Regions from separate parts of the Ruegeria sp. BF12 genome, predicted to be linked through region 3. Evidence: riboswitches for the same ligand, from Rfam matches in the RefSeq annotation. Region 3 holds a riboswitch; each other region holds the start of a gene.

Region 1 (7,912 bases), on a different contig from region 3:
TTTTACATCGGCTTAAGACAAGCTTTCCCAGGAGGGAACATGACAATGAATAACCTGAGCCGCCGCCGCTTGATGCAAGGAGCCGCGGCCCTTGTGGGGAGCGCGGCGCTTCCCGTCTTCGCGAAAACAAGCCCCTCAATCCATGTCCTGAAGGATCCGAATTGTGGGTGCTGCGGATCGTGGATCAAAATCATGCGGGCGGAAGGTTTTGAAGTAGGCGTGGAAAACAGTGCTTGGGAGGCCTTGAACGCTTACAAAACCGCCAATGGGATTCCGGAGGGCATGATGTCATGCCACACGGGCCGCGTGGAAGGCTACATGATCGAAGGACACGTCCCACCCGCTGACATTCGGCGCCTGCTGGGCGAACGCCCGGATGGTGTCGGACTGTCGGTTCCGGGAATGCCTTTCGGCTCACCTGGCATGGGACCGGAAAGCGAACGCGAAGCTTTTGACGTCTTCCTGATCCGCAAGGATGGAACCACAGAGGTGTTCGCCAGCTACCCGGCGGCATGAAGTGCCGGTAGCGCTGGCGAGATCCTGAAAAACACGGCCCTCGCTTCTTCTGCCCGGTTTACGTGACATTCTTCACGGCAAACCAGTTGATCCGCGACTTCGCGCCTGCCTTGTCCTATCGGGCAAGTTCCAGCCTACGGTGAAAAAATACCTGCGTCCGCAAAGCCTGATGACCGGCTTTGCGGACAAAACCGACATCACGGTCGCCGTATCAACCGCAGCATTTGTCGCCCGCCTGAATTGGCGGGCATGGGGCCGATCCGTAGGAACAGTAGACGCAGCAATCGCCGGGAAGTGGCTTCAGGACTTTTCCGCAAGATGTGCATTCGTAGAACCACTGGCACGCATCTGTTGGCATCGTTTCAGGTCTTGAATGTCCACATTCCGGGCAGATGATCGTGCTGACAAGGTTCGGGCGTTCTTCACTCATGGCGTCACATTAAGGTTATCAGGAAATCATTTATTCGGATTTCGTTGAGTACGATAACCCAAGCGATAGTCGTCAACGCAAAACTGCCTGTCAGCCACCATTTGAGGCGGTCGAGTGAACCATGGCGGTACGCGACGATGCCAGAGAGAAGCAGCAGGGCCGTCGAACCGCCGAGCACGCAATAACTCGCGGCGGCGATCTTGCCAAATACGGCCAGCCAGCTCCCTCCCAAGCCAAGTAAAATCAAGGCCATCGGCAAGATGCAGCAGGTCGCAACGCCAAATGCGGTAAACGATCTAAGAAAACTCGCCCCTACAAATTTGCTCATAGTCAGCTTTCTCCGACTTTGACGATCTTGGGCGGAAGCCGGTTCGGCTTCCTCGATTTTTGCTTCGTGCGGTTTGCGAAATTCGACATCATGACCGACAATATGCATCCTGTAGTGGCTACAGGTTCAAGGGAAAGGTCATCACATGATTGCGATTGGCGAAGTGGCGAGATTGACCGGCCTGTCGATCGAGACGATCCGCTACTACGAACGGGAAGGCATAGTCGAGAAAGCCGGTCGAACCGCCTCGGGGCGCCGCGCTTACACGGAACGGGAAATATCCGAGCTCAGATTCATCAAACGCTGCCGCGATCTTGGCTTTACTATTCAGGATGCATGTGCACTTCGCGAATTGTCCAAAGCGCCGGAGCAAGCCTGTCGTGACGCCGAAGGCGTCGCAACAAGACACCTCGACAACGTTAGGTCAAAAATCGCCGCTCTCCAACGGCTGGAGCAAGCATTGGTAGAACTTGTGCAGACCTGTGCTGAAGGAGAAGCAGCATGCCCCCTGCTAACGGCGTTGCTCAACGAGCCTGTCGTCAAAGATGTCATTAGCGGCCATTAATTGCAGCGCCCGGAAAAACCGAAACTGCCTATCCCAGTTTGTGGAGGAGCGGCTTCATTGTCCCAGTATTTCGTAACCTTAAACGATGACGGCCGATCTCTGTTGTATATTTGTTGAATGAGAGAATTGCGATCAGCTTACCCTCTAAGTCGCTCTGTTAGCTATGCCGGACTGGTGATGGCGTGGATGCTCTGATGCTGTCAACTAAGGAAGAAATACCAAAGAATCTGCAAATTTTTGCCGCTTTACCCCTAGAGGCTAAGAAGTTGTTGCAATGCCTCAAAGCACATGAAGGCTTGGAATGAAATACATTGGCCCGGGAAGTTTGGATACCTCAGAGGAACGAGCATGGAGAAGGCAGATATGACAAATCCCACTTTAGTTCAGGGAATGTTATCGAAAAACCTGCTGGGTTATCTCCCAATGATCTGTTTTATATGCAGCTTTTTTGTGTCTGCCGCTACATCGCAAGCCTCTGAGCTTCCCTTGATCAAACTAGATAGAGAAATGCGAGCGCCGTCGGGTGCCAAATCACTATGCAAAGACTACTCGTGGGCGTGCGCGAGCGCTCGTAGTTCTGGTCTGTCCGTGGCACAAGAAAATCAGATCGTTAAAACGATCAACACGCGCGTCAATCGGAGAATCCGTGCCGTTTCGGATCAAAGCCAATATGGGACAAAGGAATACTGGACACTGCCGACGCAAGGGTCAGGAGATTGCGAAGACTTCGCTTTGCAAAAGAAGTTTGAACTTGTGCAGAATGGTTTGGATCCTACGAAGCTACTAATTGCGACTGTCTTGGACACCAATCGCAATGGCCATGCTGTTCTAGTCTATCGCTCGAGTGAAGGCGATTTGGTTCTGGACAATGTTACCAACAGGATCAAAACGTGGAAGGAAACGAGGTATCTTTTCCTAAGAATACAGGACCCACTACACCCTGACCGTTGGGTGCAGGTTTCTAGCGGCTAAACCGTTGGGTAAACATTGGTTGCCTCTCGCAATTGATGTCACGACCTGCATTGTTCTGGGCGCATATTTGAGTTTCGTTGCTCCGTCCGACTCGTCCATCTGCTTGTGTTTGCACCATTGCGTGTGAACGAATTCGATCCGCGCGCCAGATATCTCCGAGGTGTTGTATTGGCCCACCGCTGGGATTCCGCAAGCCATACACGTAGACAATGGGCGCGTTTCCGCAGCGAAACCTTCCATTTGACCTGCTCAGATTGGGGTATCTCCGTCAAGTAAAGGCCACTGGGTCGAGCGCATTACGGCGACGATATCGAACGCCTGATTAGGACGACCATGGAGGCCGTTCATCTACTTTAGGGAAGAACGCAATCATCCCCCAAGGATAAGGGGAAATGCGACGGCTCCGGCACTGCGTCGATGACATTGGAGGAGTTCGAAGACTGGCTGCACCCGGAGATATGCCGTTATCACAACACCCGTCACAGCGGGTTGCGGCGAGCACCGATGGCAGCTTGGGCGATCCTCAGTTCTGGTGACGCAGACAGAAAAGTTTTTGATGCCTAGGCGTTTCGCATCAGCGAACTTTCTTTTGAATGTCGTCAGTTGGCGCGACGCATTCAGTCCCATGATCGGTCGTGGTAACGATCAAGCACGAACCCCGCTATATGTCCCGGATCTGGACTGTAAATGACGATAGAACGAACCTAGTTACGCGCTACAAGAACCTGTCGCGTCCCAGAATTCACCTTGGGAGGCGCGGTGCGCGCGGACCTGAAAATAGGCGTGTAATGGCGAGCCGATCCCGGAGGCAATGCTGTTTCAGATTATTGAAGAACAAAGATGTTTCGCGTGAGCTGTTCCACTTCATCGCCTACCACCTGCTTCAGCTCAATCTCACATAGAAACTTGGAAATCTCTTCGTCTGATGGTTGCTTCTTCGCTCTGCCAAATCCCCGTCTCGCACTCGGTGTATTTGCATAGTTTTAGAGGGCTAGGGCTAATGTGTGCTTGTTGCTCGAGTATAGACTCTTTTCCAGATTTAGAGTCAAAACAGGTATTGAAACCGAGCTAACAACCGACCAGCAAATATGAAATCTCAGATGGAAGTTCTCGATCAAGGATCAGCCTGACGCATGTGCCTGCCTACCCTCACGCTTTGCAGAACCTGCCGCGACGCGGATTCCACCCTTTATAATCAGCTAGCCGCAACGCTGGAGGCATCGGGGGTGCAAGCCGAGTTGCAGCAAGTAGATTGCATGTCCGGTTGTCGCCGACCACAGACGTTGGCGGTGCGACAAAGCGGCAAGACCGCCTATCTGTTCGGAGAGATTACTGCAGTCGATCTTCCGGACATAATGATTTTCATGCGGATGTATGAGGACAGTACTGACGGCGACTTCGCTGACGCCAGGAAGCTAGGTAAGCTACGTTTCAAGGCGATTGCACGTATACCGGCACAAAAAAGATAGCCCACATGCAACTTGCCGGCCAAAACTCCGGTGTGGAGTTTTCAGCTTACAGTTTGTGTTTTTCGACTTAGCCTTCTGCACTTAGCGGCTAAAATCTAAACCAATCCTGCCATTACTTAAGATTAACCGCTGCAGAATGCTATGATGTCGCTTTCGTACTTGACGGAACGCAGCACTATGGAAGAATAAAGGCTTCTACGGTGTCCAAAGGTGCTTACGCACTGGGACTGAAACGGGAATGAGGACGGTGCATTAAACTACTGCACTGAAGCCTTGACCGCCCCCGCGACTGTGAGCGGCGAGCGGCCTTCCAATACCACTGGCGTAATGGCGCCGGGAAGGGGGAAGTCTGCTGTGACCTGCGAGTCAGGAGACCGGCCGTAGAATGGACACAACTTATGCCGTCGGGTGTGACGGTGAGGAGGATTAAAATGACGACAAAAACGATCAAGGCATCCGCCGCTGGCGCATCCTTTCTGCCTGCAGTATTCGCCGTGGTTCTGGGTCTGGGGATCATTACCGTGACTGGCCATGTTCAGGCTTCTGGCCTGCATGACGCGGCTCATGATGTGCGCCACGCAACTGGCTTCCCCTGCCACTAAGACAATGTTCAGTCGTATTCTGACCAGCGGCTTGTTCGCTGGTGCTGCAGCGGGGCTGATTGCCGCCCTTCTGCAGTTGTATTTCGTGCAGCCCGTGCTACTTCACGCCGAGCTCTATGAAGGCGGCGACCTGGTACATTTTGGCGCTGATCCGGTAACTGCGCATCCCGACCTGCCCGGCATGTTCGCCGAGCCGATGCGCGATGGTCTCAGCATTATCTTCACCACGCTTACGTACACTGGTTATGCGCTAGTCCTGGCGGCTTTGATGTCGGTAGCCGAACGTCAGGGGCATGAAATCAACGGCCGCACCGGCCTGCTTTGGGGTCTTGCGGGCTTTGTCGCCTTCCACTTTGCTCCTGGCTTGTCGCTGGCTCCAGAAGTTCCCGGAGTGGCGGCAGCAGATGTCGGAGAGCGTCAGATCTGGTGGACGGTCACCGTTGCCGCAGCCGGCGTGGCCATGTGGCTGATTGCCTTTGGAGGTAACCTGGTAAGCTACCTGATTGCGGCCGTGCTGCTAATGGTACCGCATATTATCGGGGCCCCTGAGCCCGACAGTTTCTCTGGGCCGGTTCCGACCGAGATCGGGGCGCTTTTTGCTGCCCGGGCCTTCGGCATCGGCATGGCCGCCTGGGCACTCTTGGGCAGTTTCACCGGCTACTTCTGGCAGACAGAAGGCAAGCGCGCAGGCGCTGCAGTCTGATCGCGCTCCTCCATTGCTACCCCGCTGGTTACACCGGCGGGGGCTTTCTTTATTGAGGATGACAAGATGTCCCGTTCTCTCGCTCTCTTTGCCATCGGACTTGTCTTTGGCGGCGGTGCTGGCTTTGTGATTGCCGCCAGCAGCGGTAGCACCTTTGAGAGCCATGATCATACTGACCCGGCCCAACATGGCGGCAACATGGAGATGGCAGCGCACGACCACTCCGCGGCCACTAATCTACCTGCCGACAGCGACGCCCCCAGTGTGGCGATCCAGATGATTAAGGATCCTATGGCGGGCTGGAATCTGCGTGTGACACCGCAGAACTTTCGCTTTGCTCCGGAAAATGCTTCCTCGGCTGACGTTCCAGGCGAAGGTCACGCGCATGTTTATATCAACGGCGAAAAGCTGGGCCGCCTTTATGCCAATTGGTTACACCTTCCGTCGCTCCCCGATGGCAATGTTGAGGTAAAAGTTTCTCTCAATGGCAACAGCCACAGCCCTCTGATGGTTGAGGGTGTGCCCGTAGAGGCCAAAGTGACCGTCCAGCCTGACGGCGATGACTCCTGAGTGACATTCCTGGCTGAGAAGACAACTACGTGGGTTCAGCAGGTCAAAGCGGCAAGTACAGCGTGCGTGCGGGTTTTTGCCGCTCTGTATCCAAGAACAGACAAGCTGTTGCAAAGCACCGCAGAACATGAAGGCTTGCGATAGAGTACTCTTGGTCCGGCAGTTGCGGATGCACTGGAAAACTGAGCATGGGGAAGGCAGATATGACAAAACCCACTTTAGCTCAGGAACGGTTTTCGGAAAAGATACCGGTTTATCTATCGATAGCCGGTTTCATATGCAGTTACTTTGTCTCTACCGCTACATTGCAAGCCTCTGAGCTTCCCTTCATCGATCTTGATAGAAAGATTGAAGCGCCGTCGGGGGCCAAATCACTATGCAATGATTACTCTTGGGCGTGCGCGAAAACTCGTAGTTCTGGACTGTCCGAGGCGCAGGAAAAGCAGATCGTTAAAACGATCAACATGCGCGTCAATCGGAGGATTCGCGCCGTTTCGGATCAAAGCCAATATGGTACAAAGGAGTACTGGACCCTGCCGACACATGGATCAGGAGATTGCGAAGACTTCGCTTTGCAAAAGAAGTTTGAACTTGTGCAGAACGGTTTGGATCCTACGAAGCTACTAATTGCAACTGTCTTGGACACCAATCGCAGTGGCCATGCTGTTCTAGTCTATCGCTCGAGTGAAGGCGATTTGGTTCTGGACAATGTTACCAACAGGATCAAAACGTGGAAGGAAACAAAGTATCTATTCCTTCGAATACAGGACCCGATTCACCCTGACCGTTGGGTGCAGATTGCTAACGGCTAAAAGTAAATGTGGCGCGCCACAATAAGCACTGGCCCTTTAACTTCTGGTTCTTTGCGGCGTTCAGTTGAGGTCTCCGCTTTTTCTTTCGATCAGACTTTCACCGTGTAAGTAACCGGCCTGCGGCGGCAACACTGGAAAGCGCGATTTTGGCGCCGTTCACGATGCCCGGTTCGATATGCACTTTCTTTCTCCCAAAGCCTCACCCGGCGCCTAACGGTAGATCTCCTGACTCGCGACTGAACGCTCACGGAAATGGGTCATTTACGGAATTGGCACCATTGAGCTCACCGCGCCGATTCCCCGTCTTATTCCTTTGGCTTGCATCGCCGGAAATCGAAAACATGTAAGCCCAATTGGCCCGAAGCTGCGTATTTGAGCGTCAGGTGGAACAAGAGAATAAGATGTGTAACTTTGGTCATTCGCGGCACCACGCATGAGCTTACGCAGAGCGGACAAAACAGTCTTTCGCAGCGACTAAAGCAATGTCCGCTCATAGTTTAGTGATCGTGGTGACACAGTTTATGATCGGCAAGAGACGCGAGTACATAGCAGTTCTCTGACCCCCCCTCGTTATCACAGCCCTTCGAAATCCGAATTAGCTCTTTTTCAAGTGCCCGTAGTCGTTTGATCTTTGCTCTTACTTCGGAAAGTTGTGAGACGGCGATGTCCGTCGCGGCTTGGCATGAACAATCCGGGTGGCCTTGAAGCACAATCAATTCGGAGATCGCTTCAATTGAGAAACCAAGATCGCGCGCATGTTTGATGAAACTTACACGCTCCAGCCCTGCCATATCGTAGCGCCGTTGGGCGCCTTCGGTGCGTTCTGGTGCGGCAAGTAGGCCCATCTCCTCATAGTAGCGGATAGTCGGAACTTTGACCTTCGTGCGCTTGGAAAGCTCCCCGATAGAAAACATGAAAATACCTCTTGAACCTCTAGTAACTAGA
Region 2 (7,912 bases), on a different contig from region 3:
AAGTTCTATTCCGAAATCCTCGGCTTTTACGTAATCATGCCGCCAACGGACGTGGTAGAGGATGATACGGATATCGGTGTCATGTGCACTGATGTGTTTGGTCCGGAATGGAAAAAACTACGTATTGCGCATCTCGCGACGGCTGATCGCATCGGGTTCGAACTTTTCGAGTTTCACGGGAATTATGTACCGGAAAACAATATCGACTTTCGGCAGAATGGTACGTTCCATTTTTGCGTCCAGGACCCGGATGTCGAAGGTCTGGTAGAAAAAATCGTGGCAGCGGGCGGCAAACAACGGATGCCGATCCGATACTATTATCCCGGAGAGAAACCCTATCGTATGGTCTACGTTGAAGACCCTTTTGGCATCGTCTTCGAGATTTACAGTCATTCTTATGAATTGACCTATTCGTCGGGCGCTTACACCTAACAAATAGAAGAGAGACTGGTGTGCAACCGGAAGAGGCGGAAGCGTTCCCGTTGTTGTCGTATTGCAATGCTCAGAGCTCTTTTCTTGCCCTCAACGCTGCCGTAATCGTCCCGTCATCCAGATAATCCAGCTCTCCGCCGATCGGCACACCCTGGGCCAGTGAGGTAAGGCGGACCTGCCCCTCCAGTTGGTCGGCGATGTAGTGGGCGGTGGTTTGGCCATCGACGGTGGCGTTCAGGGCGAGGATGATCTCGGTGATCCCCTCGGCTGTCACACGATCTTTCAGGCGAGGGATGCGCAGTTCGTCCGGTCCGACTCCGTCCAGCGCCGACAAAGTCCCACCCAGAACGTGATAGCGGCCTTTGAAAACACCGGCCCGCTCCATCGCCCAGAGGTCGGCGACGTCCTCGACCACGCACAGCTCTCCGGTCGCGCGGGCCTCGCTGTCGCAGATGTCGCAGATATCGGTGGTGCCGACGTTGCCGCAGTTCAGGCATTCGCGGGCGGTGACGGCAACCTGCTGCATTGCGTCCGACAGGGGTGTCAGCAGCAGGGCGCGTTTGCGGATCAGGTGCAGTACGGCGCGGCGGGCCGAGCGGGGGCCGAGGCCCGGCAACTTGGCCATCAGGTCGATCAGATTGTCGATGTCGCTGTTCGAACTCACTGCGCGTGCTCCTGCAAAAGGGCCGGGCTTGAGCGCCCGGCCTTTGGGTCGTCAGGAGTTTCTATCAGAACGGCAGCTTGATGTCTTTCGGCAAACCCATGCTTTCGGTCAGCTTTGCCATTTCTTCCTGCGAGCGTTCGGTCGCTTTGGTCTGCGCGTCCTTGATGGCGGCCAGAATCAGATCTTCGACCACTTCTTTGTCGTCGCCGTTAAAGATCGACGGGTCGATATCCAGACCTTTCAGCTCGCCTTTTGCCGTGGCGGTGGCTTTGACCAGACCTGCACCGGATTCGCCGACAACCATGATGTTGTTCAGTTCTTCCTGCATGTCGGTCATCTTGGTCTGCAAATCTTGCGCGGATTTCATCATCTTGGCCATATCGCCCAGACCGCCGAGTCCTTTGAGCATTGCTTTTCTCCTGCAAATCGGTTTGTCGCCTAAATACGAGGGCTGTCGGCATGGTACAAGGGGAGAGGTTCTCCCGCCGATCGTCAAGGTCTTTGGCAAGACCTTTCCTCCCGTTGGGCCCGGCAGCGCGCACTCTGCCCGCGCTGCCGGGCCCAAGGCTGCCTAGGGTGATCGGCGCAAGCTGAGCGCCCGTGGCGGTCGCTGGAGGATTTCGGGTTGCGGAACGGGTGCGATTCAGTCTTCTTCGAACGGATCCCATTCGTCTTCGACCTCGGGCAGGGCTTCGGTTTCAACCTTTGCCGCGCGTTGTTCCGGGGTTTCGATCCGTTTGATCCGCGCCTTTGGAAAATGAGCCAAAACGGCTTGTACCAAGGGATGCTGCTTCGCCTCTTCTTTTAGTGCCAGTTCGCCTGCATCCCTAACTTCCGCGATTGTCGCAGCGTCACCATCCGATACGATCGACACGGCCCACCGGTTGCCAGTCCAGCGTTGCAGCGCCGAACCCATTCTCTGCGCAAGGTCCGTAGGAGCCTTATCCGTAGGGGTGAATTCAATCCGTCCAGGTTGATAGGATACAAGACGCACGCCGTTTTCGACTTCGACCAGTAGTTTCACGTCCCGGTTTGTGCGGATCAGTTCGACCACGTGTTCGAATGTGGGATAGCGCGCCAGAGCCGTTTGGATATCTTGCGCCAGAGCTGCCGTTGGCGCACCCGCAGGCCCGCGTTGCGCGGAAACATAGGATGAAGGCGTGGCTTGGACTGGTGCATGAGACGGCTCGGACACTCCGCCACCTGGACCTCCATTCGGTGGGGGCGGTGGTGCATCCTGCAGCCGTTTGATCAACTCTTCGGGGCTGGGCAGATCAGCCACGTGGGTCAAACGAATGATGGCCATCTCTGCGGCCATCATCGCGTTTGGCGCGGCAGAGACCTCTTCGAGCGCTTTCAGCAGCATCTGCCACATCCGCGTCAACACGCGCATCGGCAGAGCCTCGGCCATTTGCTGCCCTCGTGCCCGTTCGTCGGGCGACACGGTCGGGTCTTCGGCTGCATCGGGCGTGATTTTGACGACGGATACCCAATGGGTGATTTCTGCCAGATCGCGCAGCACAGCCAGTGGATCGGCACCTTCGGCATATTGACCGCTCAACTCTGTCAATGCCGCTGCCGCATCGCCGCGCAGGATCATGTCCATCAGGTCCAGCACCCGGCCGCGGTCGGCAAGCCCAAGCATTGCGCGGACCTGATCGGCGCTCGTTTCTCCAGCCCCATGCGAGATCGCCTGATCCAGCAGCGAGGTCGCGTCGCGCGCCGAGCCTTCGGCCGCACGGGTGATCAGCGCCAGCGCGTCCTCTGCGATCTGGGCGCCTTCGGCGGCAGCGATCTTGATCAAAAGACCGATCATGTCCTCAGGCTCGATCCGGCGCAGGTCAAACCGTTGACAGCGCGACAGAACCGTCACAGGGACTTTTCGGATTTCGGTCGTCGCGAAAATGAACTTCACATGCTCGGGCGGTTCCTCAAGCGTCTTGAGCAGCGCGTTAAACGCACTGGTCGAGAGCATATGGACCTCATCGATGATGTAGATCTTGTAGCGTGCGCTCGCCGCGCGATATCGAACGCTGTCGATTATTTCGCGGATATCATTCACGCCAGTCCGGCTGGCGGCGTCCATCTCCATGACGTCGACATGGCGACCTTCCATGATGGCCACGCAATGCTCGCACTGGCCGCAAGGTTCGGTCGTTGGTTTGCCGTCGCCATCGGGGCCGATGCAATTCATGCCTTTGGCAATTATCCGGGCCGTAGTGGTCTTACCCGTGCCGCGAATACCGGTCATGATGAAGGCTTGCGCAATCCGATCCGCCTCGAACGCGTTTTTCAGCGTGCGCACCATTGCGTCCTGTCCAACCAGATCGGCAAAGGTTTCGGGGCGGTACTTGCGCGCAAGAACCTGATAGGCGGGGCTGGGCGTTTCGGTCATGTCTGCTCTGTCGGATTCGTGTCAAGAATGCAGCGTAGAGACCCGCGCCGCCCGCGTCCACAGGAGGCTGCGAGGAATTTCGGTTTGGACTGTATCGGTAGGCGCGATAAACCCCTTTAGGGTCGGGTGGCCGTTGGCAGAAGGAACGTAAGTCTTGGCGGTTTTTGCAATCCACGCGCTGCGGGTTGGTTCGGGAACTTTGGCGCTGTCCCCTTTGCCTGGCAGTGGCGGTGGGTATGCAGACGATCTGAGCGCGATACACGATTGGAGCCCCAATCTGGTGATTTCCATGACGACCAAGGTCGAAATGCAGCAAGCCGGGGCAGGTGCCTTTGGGCAGGACATTCAATCCGGGTCTGCGGTCTGGCTGCACCTGCCGGTTGAAGATTTCGGAGCGCCGCCACCGGAAATCGCAGCCCTTTGGCCCAAGGCCAGCGCATCTGCCCGACAGGTTTTGTCGGATGGCGGACGTGTTCTGGTGCACTGCCGGGGCGGCTGCGGGCGGTCGGGTATGGTTGCCCTCAGACTTATGGTCGAAAGCGGCGAAGTCCCGAATCACGCACTCAGCCGGTTGCGCTCTGCCCGACCTTGTGCGGTGGAAACGGACCAACAGATGGCCTGGGCCATGAAGCCGGTCCAGTGAGATCGGTGAGCCTAGATCAGGCCGTGGCTTGCTGAACGATCTGATGCGAGGGGCGCGGCGCAAGGGCCGATGCCTGAAGCATGGCGCAGGGTAAAGTGGTCAAGAATCCGGTGGGCAGTGAGGCGAAATCAGAGCCAAACATCATATCGGCGTAGTCATCCAGCTTGTCGGCCGAGTCATTCGTGTTTGCCCCACAATAGACCCTGATCCGGGTTGGGCTGGCCCGAAACCGTGCCGTGCAGCCCTCGCCGCAATGGGTCAGTTCGCTCGAGCCATCCATCTCGAATTCGCTGGAGGTTACCGGGCCTGCGGTCGCCATCGCTTCGGCAATAGCGCGGGCCATTCGGGCCAGTGCGGGGCAGGTTTTGCCTGTCCTTTGGCACAGGGTGGCAGAAAATTCGTGTGTCGTTGTATTCCAGATCATAATGCGCCCTCCGCGCGATGGACGGGGGACGTGGAACAGGTGTCTCAGCAAACTGAAGACCTGCCCGGACACCCCGCCCGAGTTTCGGTTTTTCGTTCGATGGCAGGTCTCCTGACTTGCGGGTCGTTGCTTTGCCGACCTTCCCAGCCTTTCGGCCAGTGGTGTTTCGGCATTGCTCACCGCTTACAGTTGCGGGGGCAGTCGCGGCCTTGGTCCGTTCCGGCAATGCCGGGCTGGACCGCACCGTGTTCCCTTTTCATCCCGCCCCAATATGAGGACGAGAACCATCACGTCATCGCTAGCGGTTGTCGGTGGCTTGAGTCAAGCAGGCTCTTGCTGCCGCTCGAAACGGACGCGTGGTCACTTTGGAAATCTATTGACTTTGATTTGCGAAAAGCGCCGATTGCAACAGGTGAACCAAACAGTTCAGATGCTTGCGAGGGCGCTATGTTGGACAACACTCCGACCGTATTGACCGAAGATTTCAAGGTTGAAGCTGGTTCGGCCAGCTTGTCGGCGCGGTTATACAGGCCTGCTGCTACGCCGGACGTGGCGGTTGTGATCCACGGCGCCACGGGGGTGCCGCGCGACTATTATCAACATTTTGCGCAGTGGCTGGCGGCGGAACAGGGCATGGCCTGCTTGACCTATGACTATCGTGACTTCGGTCATTCGCTGACCGCGCGGCTGCGCGATTCGAAAGCTACGATGGCCGATTGGGCCCTTATCGACATGCCTGCGGCCCGGGCCGAAATGCGGCGCAGATTCCCGGCTGCGCAGCAGTGGAGCATTGGCCATTCGGTTGGTGGAATGCTGGGGCCGCTACAGCCGGATATCGAACAGATCGACCGAATGATCTGCGTCTGTTCCGGGTTGGTCACGTTATCTGATCACCCGTGGCCGTACCGCGCGCTGGCGACGATGTTCTGGTATGGTCATCCGCCATTGCTGGTCAAGACATTGGGATACTTGCCGGGCAAGGCGCTGGGTTTTGGTTCAGACTTGCCTGCAAGCGTTTACTGGCAATGGCGTAAATGGTGCACCGATCCGCTGAACTATGTGCCGGACATTGGTCAAAGCCTGCCAGACGCCAGATGGGCCGCGTCGGAAACACCCGTTGATCTATTTACAATGGACGATGATCAAGTGGTACCTCCAAACGCGGTTTGGCGACTTGCCGATCTATACGGACCTATGGCGCGCAGACATCAGCTGTCGCCGAAGGAGTTCGGCTTGACCGAGGTTGGCCACATCGGCGCGTTTGCGCGCCGAAATGCGGCCGTCTGGCCTCGATTGATTGCCTGAAACAGCAGCAGTTATAGTCTTTTACGCGACTTCTTCTCGTGCATCACAGAGCGCACCATTTTGCCAAAGGCTTTGTCGCGTGCGCGTGATTGCGCCACGGTTTCCGAGTTTCTCTGATCCTCGCGGCGCAATTTCCGCCAGCGCTCCAGGCGCTCTCCATCAAGCGTGCCATCTGCGATTGCGGCCTGAACGGCGCAACCAGGTTCGGCGTGATGCTGACAATCAGAAAACCGGCAAGACTCGGCAAGTTCCAGAATGTCCGAGAACACCTCATCCACACCATCCTGCGCATCCAGCAGGCGCAAAGCGCGCATTCCGGGCGTGTCCACAAGCCATCCCCCGTTTCGCATCGGATGTAGCGCGCGGGACGTGGTTGTATGGCGGCCCCGCGCGTCGTCCTCGCGAATGCCGGCGGTGGCCTCAGTCGAACCCGTCATAGCGTTCGCCAGCGTCGTCTTGCCGACACCGGATGATCCGACGAGTGCAGCGGTCTGTCCAGCGGGGCACCAGGACAGGACCTGATCGATTTCGGTGGCATCCAGCGCGTTGACGGTCAGAACAGTCAAGAACGGGGCCAGCGATTCTGCGGGTTTGGCGAAGTCACTTGGATCGGCGCAGGTATCTGCCTTGGTCAAAACAACAACCGGATAACATCCGGCCTGATGAGCCAAAGCCAGATATCGTTCCATCCGGGCCAGATTAAAATCAGCATTGCAGGAACTGACGATGAACAGCACGTCGACATTGGCGGCGATCAATTGCGCATCGGCACCGGTGCCGGCGGCGCGTCGTTTCAGGAGGCTTCGGCGTTCCAGCACATGTTGTACGCGGTTTTCAGGGTCGGTGAGCACCCAGTCTCCAACCGCAAACTCTCCGGTTGGTCGACCGGGGGTCAGCAGTGGGGTTTCGCCATCGGCATTCACGCCGATCAGACGATCGCGGTGAACAGCAGTGACGCGAAAGGGGGTGCAAGACGAATAGGCCGCATGTTGCGCGGCAAAGTGAGAGGACCATCCAAGGTCCGATAGTGTAATGGTCATTGTTCTGCCTGTGTTCAGGTACAGCAATCCGGCTGGATGGCAGGCGCGCATCCATCGGTGACGTGTTCAGGCAGAGGTAGGGGTAAGGTTCAGAACCGCTCTGCCCGAAGGGTTTTTGCTACAATCATAAAAGCCCTCCTACGGCTGATGGTCTGAGTAAGTGAGAGGTTGGACATCGACCCAAGCGGGGCTCGTTGTGGCTGCTTCCTTCCGGACCTGACCAGGTTGGCGAGGCGCTCGCCCGCGCCAACCTCTCAAGGGGTGATATAGGGAAGCCCCGCGCAAATGACAACCCGTCAGAGTGAGAGTTGAATTTGCAAAAAACCCCCTTGGTCCACACCCACGAGCTTTGGGCTGAACTGAGCGATTTCCGCGATATGGTCCTGTGCCTTTGGATTGGTATTCATAAGCGCTGAGGCACCGGGCACGGGCGCGAAACTGAACGGGCAGGGGCATTGGTCCAGTGATTCCTGAGGTAAGTCTCCACTCAGGTAGTTCTGCAGGACCTCCTGAATGGACAAAGGCGGTAGTGTGATTGCTTCGGCCTCTTGGATAGGCGGAAAATGCCCACCTCCGTTTGCCCGATAGTTGTTCAGCGCGACGACAAAACGCTGGTCTGTCGCTACTTCTTGACCATCGCAGTGGATGTCTGACACGCGCCGGGTTTTCGGATTGATCAGATGACCGTTGGCGTCAAAGCGCGGTGGCACACTCAGGTCGATCACGTAGTTCAGACCGAACAAAACATCGAAATTGTGCCCTGCACGATCCGGGTTAACCAGTTTGGCCTGCCTGCCCGGCGTCATCTGGTTGAAAACACCGGCTGACATTTCTAGCCAGTCTCTGATTTGTTCACCGGAAACAACGACCGCCCTAAGCTCGTTGGGAAAGATACTCAGGTCGGTCACGTGGCGCATGCGAACCACACCTGCGGGGACGTCCGTATAGAAACGCGGCCCTGCGCGGCCTCCGAACTTCGACGGCGCTGCGGCGGACAGCATCGGCGTGT
Region 3 (7,912 bases):
GCCCCGCCACCAGCCCAAAATTCACATGATTGCCGCCCAGCGTGATCTGCTTGGCGCGATTGCGCGAGGTCAGAGTGAATTCGCGAGGAACTGTTTTGAGAGCTTCCGTAACAATGCTCTCATCCATGCGGATTGTCTTTGTGTCCCGGTCAACGATAGCTCCGGCGCGCTCGAAAATATCCATAACGTTGTCGCCCATGACGCGGATACCCGCCTCGGACAGGATCCGCATTGAAGTCGCGTGCAACTGGTCCATCTGGTCAGGATTCAGCAACTCGAACGGCGGGTACTCATTGCGGATCTGTTGCCACGGCAACTGATCGACACCCGCTGCGCTGCGGCCAGATTTACCGCGACGTCCGCCTCCGCGTCTTTCTCGTGCCATGTTTTGTCTGCCCCCGTTTCCGATTCTGGATGTAGCTGAAATGCGCCCAGCTGTGCGGTTCTGCACTTTCAAAACGTACCAACCGCAGAAGCCCTGTTTTGCCACTTAGCGACGCATTCATGTCGAAAAGAGAGCATGAGGATTTCTCACGCCTGGGCGAAAAAATTCCCGGGGCATTGGGTCGGGAATTTTTGCAGCTTAGCCGCCGCAACCTGTCGCATTTGAAACCTGCGAGGTGTCGCGATTGGACAAGATGCCTCACCGCAGCCTTTCCTATGCAGGTCATTAGCCGCTGGGAGAAACCCGATAATGATGAACCTGCCCCACCTTACGTTCCTACGGTCATTCGAGGCTTCTGCGCGACACCTGAGTTTCACCAGTGCCGCCGAAGAGCTGAACTGCACACAATCCGCGGTCAGCAACCATGTGCGTTCGCTCGAGGAGTTCATCCAGCGCCCGTTGTTTGTACGCCACCCCCGATCTCTTTCGCTTACGGACGTCGGAGAAGCCTATTTGCCGTCTGTGCGACACGCTCTGCAAGAAATCGACGTCGCAACCCGATCCGTCAGCCAACGCCCGCACACGCGAAAAGTGGTCGTTTCTTGCCCGTTCAGCCTTGCGGAAAGTTGGCTGCCAGACGTGATCCGCGAATTCAACGCGGCTCACCCCGATATTGATCTGACTGTGCACGGGACAGTCTGGACCGACGTCGAAAACAGCGTTTCCGATGTCTCGATCACGATCCATCATGTCGACGAAGCGACCGCAGGTATGAAACGGCTGTGGGAGGAAAAACTGACGGTCGTTTGCGCGCCGGGTTTTACAGTGAATGGAAAGCCGCTGCGCGATCCGGAACAGCTACGGCATGCCCGCCTGATCCATATTCTTGGTCGGCCAGCCTATTGGGAACTTGTAGGCAAATACTTCGACCTGACCGACCTGAACCTGAACGAGGGCCAGCGAACAAACGCCTCCAATCTGGCAATGGAATTGGCGGTGCGGTCCCTGGGCTGTGTCGTTTTGCCAAAATCTCTTACCCGTTCTTATGTGGAACGCGGAGTGTTGATCGAACCCTTCGAAATCGATCTGACCAGCCCATGGGCTTATTATTTCACGGTCAAGGACAAGCTTCCAACACCATCCGTCCAACTGTTTCGGAATTGGTTGTCGAAAGCTGCCGCTGACGAAAAGTGGTCCGATCGCGACATGTCGAAAGCCTGAAAACCAAGTTTCGAAATGTCTGTTTTGGAAGCGGAATTGTCGCAAGTATTTCAGCGCAAAAACGGGTCGGAAATATCCTGTGCCTGTGAGGTGCCGCTGTTTGATTCTCAGGCAGCGGAGAATTGGGAAGCCGGTGAGATTCCGGCACTGCCCCCGCAACGGTAAAGAAGGTCAGGTACGGCAATCAACCACTGGGACGAGGATCCCGGGAAGGTGCCGATACCGGGCGAAGGCCCCTTCCAAGTCCGGAAACCAGCCTCGCAGATAAGTCAAACCGCGGGTGGCGGTGGGGGCGCATGTTTCGGACGTGATCCTCGCACGGCTCCGGACGGCTCTCCCTTGCCATCTGCCCAAGCAATGCCGCGGGGCGCGGCAGGAGAGCCAGAAGTGAGCATTATTCAAACCCTGTTGGCACGTCGAAACCCTGGTTATGCGCTGGAACAGGCGTTTTACACCGATCCCGAGGTTTTCCAGGCTGACCTCGAATCCATTCACTACCGTGATTGGCTGTTTGCCATTCCCGCCTGCGAACTGGAAAAGCCTGGCAGCTATGTCACCCATAATGTCGGAGCTTACCGCGTCATCATAGTGCGTGGCGCGGACAACCAGATACGGGCTTTTCACAACACCTGCCGCCATCGCGGATCGGTCATCTGCAAGGCCGCAAAGGGACATGCGCCCAAGCTGGTTTGCCCTTACCACCAGTGGACATATGAACTTGACGGATCCTTGCTATGGGCCCGCGACATGGGGCCGGACTTTGACCCAAAGCAACACGGATTGAAGACGGTTCACTGCCGCGAACTGGCCGGCCTCGTTTACATCTGTCTGGCCGATGAAGCGCCAGATTTCGATACATTTGCAGAACTTGCGCGTCCCTATCTGGAACCGCATGACTTGGCCAATGCGAAAGTTGCCTTTGAGAGTTCCATCATTGAAAAAGGTAATTGGAAGCTCGTTTGGGAAAACAACCGCGAATGTTACCACTGTGGTGGCAACCACCCGGCGCTATGTCGAACGTTCCCTGATGATCCGGCCGTGACCGGAATAGAAGGCGGCGAAACCCCAACCCATATGCAAGCGCATTTTGACCGCTGCGAAGCTGCAGGCATGCCCTCTCAGTTCTACCTGCATGGTGACGGGCAATACCGCTTGGCGCGGATGCCGCTGAAAGAAGGCGCGCAAAGCTATACGATGGATGGAAAATCGGCCGTGCGCCGCTGGTTGGGTCGTTCGCCGTTCCCAGATGCTGGTTCGCTCTTGAAGTTCCACTATCCGACCACATGGAACCACTTTTTGGCCGACCACTCTATCGTTTTCCGGGTCACTCCGATCAGTCCCACGGAAACTGAGGTCACCACGAAATGGCTGATCCACAAGGACGCCGTCGAAGGGGTCGATTATGACCTGAAACGCCTGACCGAAGTCTGGACCGCCACCAATGACGAAGACCGTCAGGTGGTCGAGGATAATCAGCAAGGCATCAACAGCCCGGCCTATGTGCCCGGCCCCTATTCGCCTTCGCAGGAATCCGGAGTTCTGCAATTCGTCGATTGGTATTGCAACACTCTGGCTGCCCGACTGGCACCGGACGCCATGGCTGCGGAGTAACGGCAATGAAAGACCTTAGCCCCTCAACACCATTGATCTGGCAAGACAGTGAAACACTGGAATGCGTCTCGGTCGTGCCAGAGATGCCAAATACCGCCAGCTTTACGTTTCGAGCACCCTCCGGTGCGATGTTCGCTTACCAGCCCGGGCAGTTTCTAACGTTGGAAATCCCTGCCCCGGGTCAACCTGGCGGTGTCGTTCATCGTACCTATACGATATCCTCCTCACCCTCTCGTCCCAGATCCATCACGATCACCGCGAAAGCGCAGCCTGACAGTATCGGCACACGCTGGATGTTGGATAACCTTCAACCTGGCATGAGGGTAAAGGCGCTGGGTCCTGCAGGCTTGTTCACCAACGGCGAGAGTAGCGCGCGAAAATACCTCTTCATTTCAGCAGGCTCTGGCATCACCCCAATGATGTCCATGACAACCTGCATGTGGGACGAAGGCCGCAATCTGGACATCGTTTTCATCAACTGCGCCAAACGTCCATCCGAGATCATTTTTCGCCAGCGACTTGAGCAGATGGCCAGCCGAACGCACGGCCTGGATTTGAAGTTCGTAGTGGAAGAGGCCGATCCCTACCGGCCCTGGACAGGCTATCAGGGCCAATTCAATCAGCTGATGCTCGGACTTATGGCCCCGGACTATCTGGATCGCGAGGTCTATTGTTGCGGTCCGGAACCCTTCATGCAAGCCGTGCGGGATGCGCTGACGGGCCTTGGTTTTGACTTGGAGCACTACCATCAGGAAAGCTTCGGTGCGCCCATTGAGACTGAGGCTGATCTGCCCGATCTGGATGACGTCATCCCCGATGAAGAGGCTAGCGCAGAAATTCACTTTGCAAGCTCGGGTGTCACCGCCAAGGTAGCCGAAACCGACACCGTGCTGGCAGCGGCACGTTCTGTTGGCCTCAACATTCCGTCAGGTTGCACCTTCGGCGTCTGCGGTACTTGCAAGGTCAGAAAAACTGCGGGCGAGGTTCACATGGTCCACAATGGCGGGATTTCAGAGGATGACATCGAGGCCGGCTTTATCCTTGCCTGTTGCTCCAACCCAATCGGCAAAGTCGAAGTCGAAGTTTGAAAAACGCGGAAGGCGCACCCCTTACGCCTTCCGTTTTACCCTCTTCGACCGGGTTTCAGACCCTGTTCTGGCGCTGCCAGCCAAGCAGGCTGAAACACGCAAACAAGATAGCCGCCACGCAAACGATGGACGGGCCAGCCGGCGTGTCAAAGACATAAGCCGCCCGCAGCCCGGCCACAGCAGAGGTCGCGCCGATTGCAGCGGCGATCAGCGCCATCGTTTCCGGTGACCGCGCCAGGCTGCGCGCAGCCGCTGCCGGGATGATCAACATCGCCGCGATCAGCAACACGCCGACAACTTTGATAGCAACAGCCACAGTGACCGCGAGCGACAAGGTCAAGACCAACTGCTCGCGCTTGGGATCAAAGCCGCTGGCATAGGCCAACTCCTCGTTCAGCGTCGCAGTCAAAAGCTGGGACCAACGCCAAGTGATCAGGGCGACCACCAACGCGGCACCTCCCCAGATTACGATCAGATCTGAGCGGGAGACGGCCAAAATGTCGCCAAACAAGTAGGCCATCAAATCAATACGAACGCCGGACAGAAACGACACCGCCACAAGACCAAAGGCCAAAGCTGAATGCGCCATTACTCCCAGCAACGTGTCCATCGCATACCCACGGCCCGCCAACAAAGTGACAGTTAGAGCCATCAGAAGAGCAACGGCCAGCGCACCGGTGAAGACCGAGATCTGAAAAGTCAGAGAAAGCGCAACACCCAATATCGCAGCGTGCGCTGTTGCATCTCCAAAGTAAGCCATCCGCCGCCACACGACAAAACATCCAAGCGGCGCTGCGGCAAAGGCCACGCCAACACCCGCGAGCGTGGCACGGGTCATAAAATCATCAAGCATTATTCTGCGGCTTCCTGAGAGTTCGTATCGCAAGTGTGGTCGTGATCGTGATCATGGCGATAAAGGGCGAGCGCGCCGCCTGTTCCAGTCCCGAACAGCGCGCGGTACTCTGGGGCCGAGGCCACGACGGCCGGTGAGCCCTCACAACAGACGTGGCCGTTCAGACAAATCACCCGGTCCGAAGCGCTCATAACCACGTGAAGCTCATGGCTGATCATGATGATCGCACAGCCGGTTTCGCGGCGCACGCCTTCGATCTGGCGATAAAACGCGGCCGAACCGGGTTGGTCGAGGCCCTGGGTCGCCTCATCCAAAAGCAGGATTTCAGGCCGGTTGATCAACGCCCGCGCCAGCAACACCCGCTGGAACTGACCGCCGGAGAGCTGCGACATCTGACGTTTCATAAGGTCGGGAACGCCTGCGGTTTTCAGCGCAACTGCACAGTCCTTGCGCGAAACGCGATTTGTCAGGCGCATGAAGCGTTCAACCGTGATGGGCAGGGTCGGATCAATGTGCAGCTTTTGCGGGACGTATCCAATTCTCAGACCAGGCTTGAGTTTGACTTGCCCGGCAGACGGTGCCGCCGCACCGATGATCGCCCGCAGAAGGCTTGTCTTGCCCGAGCCATTGGGGCCGACAATCGTGACGATCTCGCCCGGCTCAACAGCCATGTCAACGTTACGCAGAACTGTATTGGCCCCATAACTTATGCTAAGGTCTTCTACGGTAATAAGGTTCATTTCTACGCCTTTTTGGTGCAGTCTGGGCAGACACCTTCGGCTTCTACAACTGTCCGCTCAATCTCGAAACCCACGGCGCGCGCGGCGGCACCCAACGCACCCTTGGCAGGTGCGGACTGCGCTTCGGCTACGGCGTCGCATTTTCTACAGATCATAAAGGCAGGCGAATGTGCGGCACCGGGATGCGCGCAAGCGACAAATGCATTCAAACGCTCAATCTTGTGTACGAAGCCATTGTCGACAAGAAAGTCGAGTGCCCGATAAGCTACAGGTGGCTGCGACCCGAAACCCGCCTCGCGCAACCGGTCAAGGATTGCATAAGCGCCAAGCGCCCGATGTTCCTGCAACAGCATTTCAAGCACCTTACGCCGAACCGGCGTCAGGCGCAGACCTTCGTCTTTGCACCGCGACTCGGCAATCGCCAGAGAATTATCGACGCAGTTCTCGTGGTCATGTTCTTGGAACCCAAGCAGCGCCGTGTCTTCGGCAGATGCGGGTATTGTCTCACTTGTCATGTTATTCCATATCATATATGCCGCTCGCAACGTTATAAAATCACACAGAGGGTCTGATGTCCAGAAAGCTTCTTCCTATTTCGATCACTGCTGCGTTAATGGGCGGCACAGCAATGGCCGATGTCCCGAATGTCGCGGTAGACATTGCACCAGTACACTCATTGGTAGCACGCGTCATGGAAGGTGTAGGAACACCGGATCTGATCGTACAGCCCGGCGGGTCGCCTCATGAATACAACCTGCGCCCTTCCGAAGCGTCGGCCCTGCAGGAAGCAAATCTGGTGTTCTGGATCGGCGAGGATCTGACGCCATGGATGGAAGGCGCGATTGAAACTCTGGCCGACGGTGCCACAGTCACGTCCCTACTGGAAGCGGACGGCACTGTGCTTCTCGATTTCCGCACAAGCGCCCTGTTTGAGGCGCATGACCATGGCGATGAGGACAGTCATGGCCGCGAGAAGCATGCCGAAGACAAGGATCACGACGACCACGACCATGATGACGAACATGGTCATGAGGATCACGCAGAAGACCAAGATCAAGACGATCATGACCACAGCGACGAGCATGCCGAAGGTGATGACCATGATCATGAGGACGAGCACGGCCACGACGACCACGCTGAAGGTGAAGACCACGATCACGAAGAACATGCCGGGCATGATGACCATGCACATGGCGACCATGATCCGCACGCCTGGCTCTCGCCGGAAAATGCCAACACATGGCTGAACGTGATTGCCGCACAGCTTTCCGCTGCGGACCCGGACAACGCAGGCACCTACTTCGCAAACGCTGCCGCCGCACGTGAAGAAATGGCAGCGCTTTCCGCAGAGGTGAACGAAATGCTGGAGCCGGTCCGCGACAGCAGCTTTATCGTGTTCCACGACGCTTATCAGTATTTCGAGAACGCCTTTGACTTCCCAGCCTCGGGCGCGATCTCTCTCAGTGACGCCTCCGATCCAAGCCCGGCCAGAATTGCCGAGATTCAAGGTCGCATTCGCGATGAAGGTATCGATTGCGTTCTGGCGGAACCGCAATTCAATCCGGGTCTGGTCGAAACCGTCATGGATGGAACCGAAGCAAAAACAAACGTGATCGATCCACTGGGCGCTGAACTGGAGCCCGGCAGCGGTCTGTACCCGGAAGTCATTCGGAACATGGCCAAATCACTGGCTGAGTGTCTTTGACATCAATGATCAGCTCATGCCACTTCGATGCGTGGAATGGACTGACTGTTGCTGGGGGCAACTCATTTACCCAGTTGGCTTAAGTTAACCAGTATCGTTGTCCCCAGCCCACTCAAACTGTGACGCCGTCCATCCACTTATCATTTCGCCGAATTTCAACGCACCAACGAAATCGGCAACTGCCCGAGGGTCGGGGTGTACCAAGCGTCTGCGTCAGGCGGCAATCGTCTTCATGGCACCAAGAAACTGCGCCACCTCGGCGACGCTGTTGTAATGGCACATCGAGACGCGGACACAACTGTCCAGCCC

The links. A riboswitch is a leader RNA that binds a small molecule or an ion and turns the genes downstream of it on or off. The one in region 3 is predicted to bind cobalamin.
Region 1: it holds a riboswitch for cobalamin, as region 3 does, so the genes downstream of both, ACR0J0_RS17790 (CbtB domain-containing protein) here and ACR0J0_RS13380 (aromatic ring-hydroxylating oxygenase subunit alpha) in region 3, are expected to answer to the same signal.
Region 2: it holds a riboswitch for cobalamin, as region 3 does, so the genes downstream of both, ACR0J0_RS16335 (hypothetical protein) here and ACR0J0_RS13380 (aromatic ring-hydroxylating oxygenase subunit alpha) in region 3, are expected to answer to the same signal.

Annotation. Positions count from the first base shown of each region.
Region 1 is NZ_JBQFTP010000012.1:87,856-95,767, reverse strand. Features, by position in the region: gene ACR0J0_RS17820 (DUF411 domain-containing protein) at 40-516, shown strand; gene ACR0J0_RS17815 (GDCCVxC domain-containing (seleno)protein) at 728-946, opposite strand; gene ACR0J0_RS17810 (hypothetical protein) at 951-1,274, opposite strand; gene ACR0J0_RS17805 (MerR family transcriptional regulator) at 1,420-1,839, shown strand; gene ACR0J0_RS17800 (transglutaminase-like cysteine peptidase) at 2,188-2,811, shown strand; gene ACR0J0_RS17795 (DUF1636 family protein) at 3,945-4,280, shown strand; cobalamin riboswitch at 4,462-4,677, shown strand; gene ACR0J0_RS17790 (CbtB domain-containing protein) at 4,712-4,882, shown strand; gene ACR0J0_RS17785 (CbtA family protein) at 4,887-5,585, shown strand; gene ACR0J0_RS17780 (hypothetical protein) at 5,652-6,155, shown strand; gene ACR0J0_RS17775 (transglutaminase-like cysteine peptidase) at 6,359-6,967, shown strand; gene ACR0J0_RS17770 (MerR family transcriptional regulator) at 7,465-7,881, opposite strand.
Region 2 is NZ_JBQFTP010000010.1:146,160-154,071, forward strand. Features, by position in the region: gene ACR0J0_RS16310 (lactoylglutathione lyase family protein) at 1-432, shown strand, start outside; gene recR (recombination mediator RecR) at 503-1,096, opposite strand; gene ACR0J0_RS16320 (YbaB/EbfC family nucleoid-associated protein) at 1,161-1,505, opposite strand; gene ACR0J0_RS16325 (DNA polymerase III subunit gamma/tau) at 1,740-3,491, opposite strand; gene ACR0J0_RS16330 (protein-tyrosine phosphatase family protein) at 3,646-4,134, shown strand; gene ACR0J0_RS16335 (hypothetical protein) at 4,151-4,558, opposite strand; cobalamin riboswitch at 4,643-4,862, opposite strand; gene ACR0J0_RS16340 (alpha/beta hydrolase family protein) at 5,006-5,863, shown strand; gene rsgA (ribosome small subunit-dependent GTPase A) at 5,875-6,903, opposite strand; RNA gene ffs (signal recognition particle sRNA small type) at 7,062-7,160, opposite strand; gene ACR0J0_RS16355 (bifunctional 2',3'-cyclic-nucleotide 2'-phosphodiesterase/3'-nucleotidase) at 7,200-7,912, opposite strand, start outside.
Region 3 is NZ_JBQFTP010000007.1:218,062-225,973, forward strand. Features, by position in the region: gene ACR0J0_RS13370 (trimethylamine methyltransferase family protein) at 1-385, opposite strand, end outside; gene ACR0J0_RS13375 (LysR substrate-binding domain-containing protein) at 695-1,606, shown strand; cobalamin riboswitch at 1,678-1,881, shown strand; gene ACR0J0_RS13380 (aromatic ring-hydroxylating oxygenase subunit alpha) at 1,994-3,217, shown strand; gene ACR0J0_RS13385 (FAD-binding oxidoreductase) at 3,223-4,305, shown strand; gene ACR0J0_RS13390 (metal ABC transporter permease) at 4,361-5,158, opposite strand; gene ACR0J0_RS13395 (ATP-binding cassette domain-containing protein) at 5,158-5,898, opposite strand; gene ACR0J0_RS13400 (transcriptional repressor) at 5,901-6,413, opposite strand; gene ACR0J0_RS13405 (zinc ABC transporter substrate-binding protein) at 6,470-7,603, shown strand; gene ACR0J0_RS13410 (aminotransferase class V-fold PLP-dependent enzyme) at 7,817-7,912, opposite strand, start outside.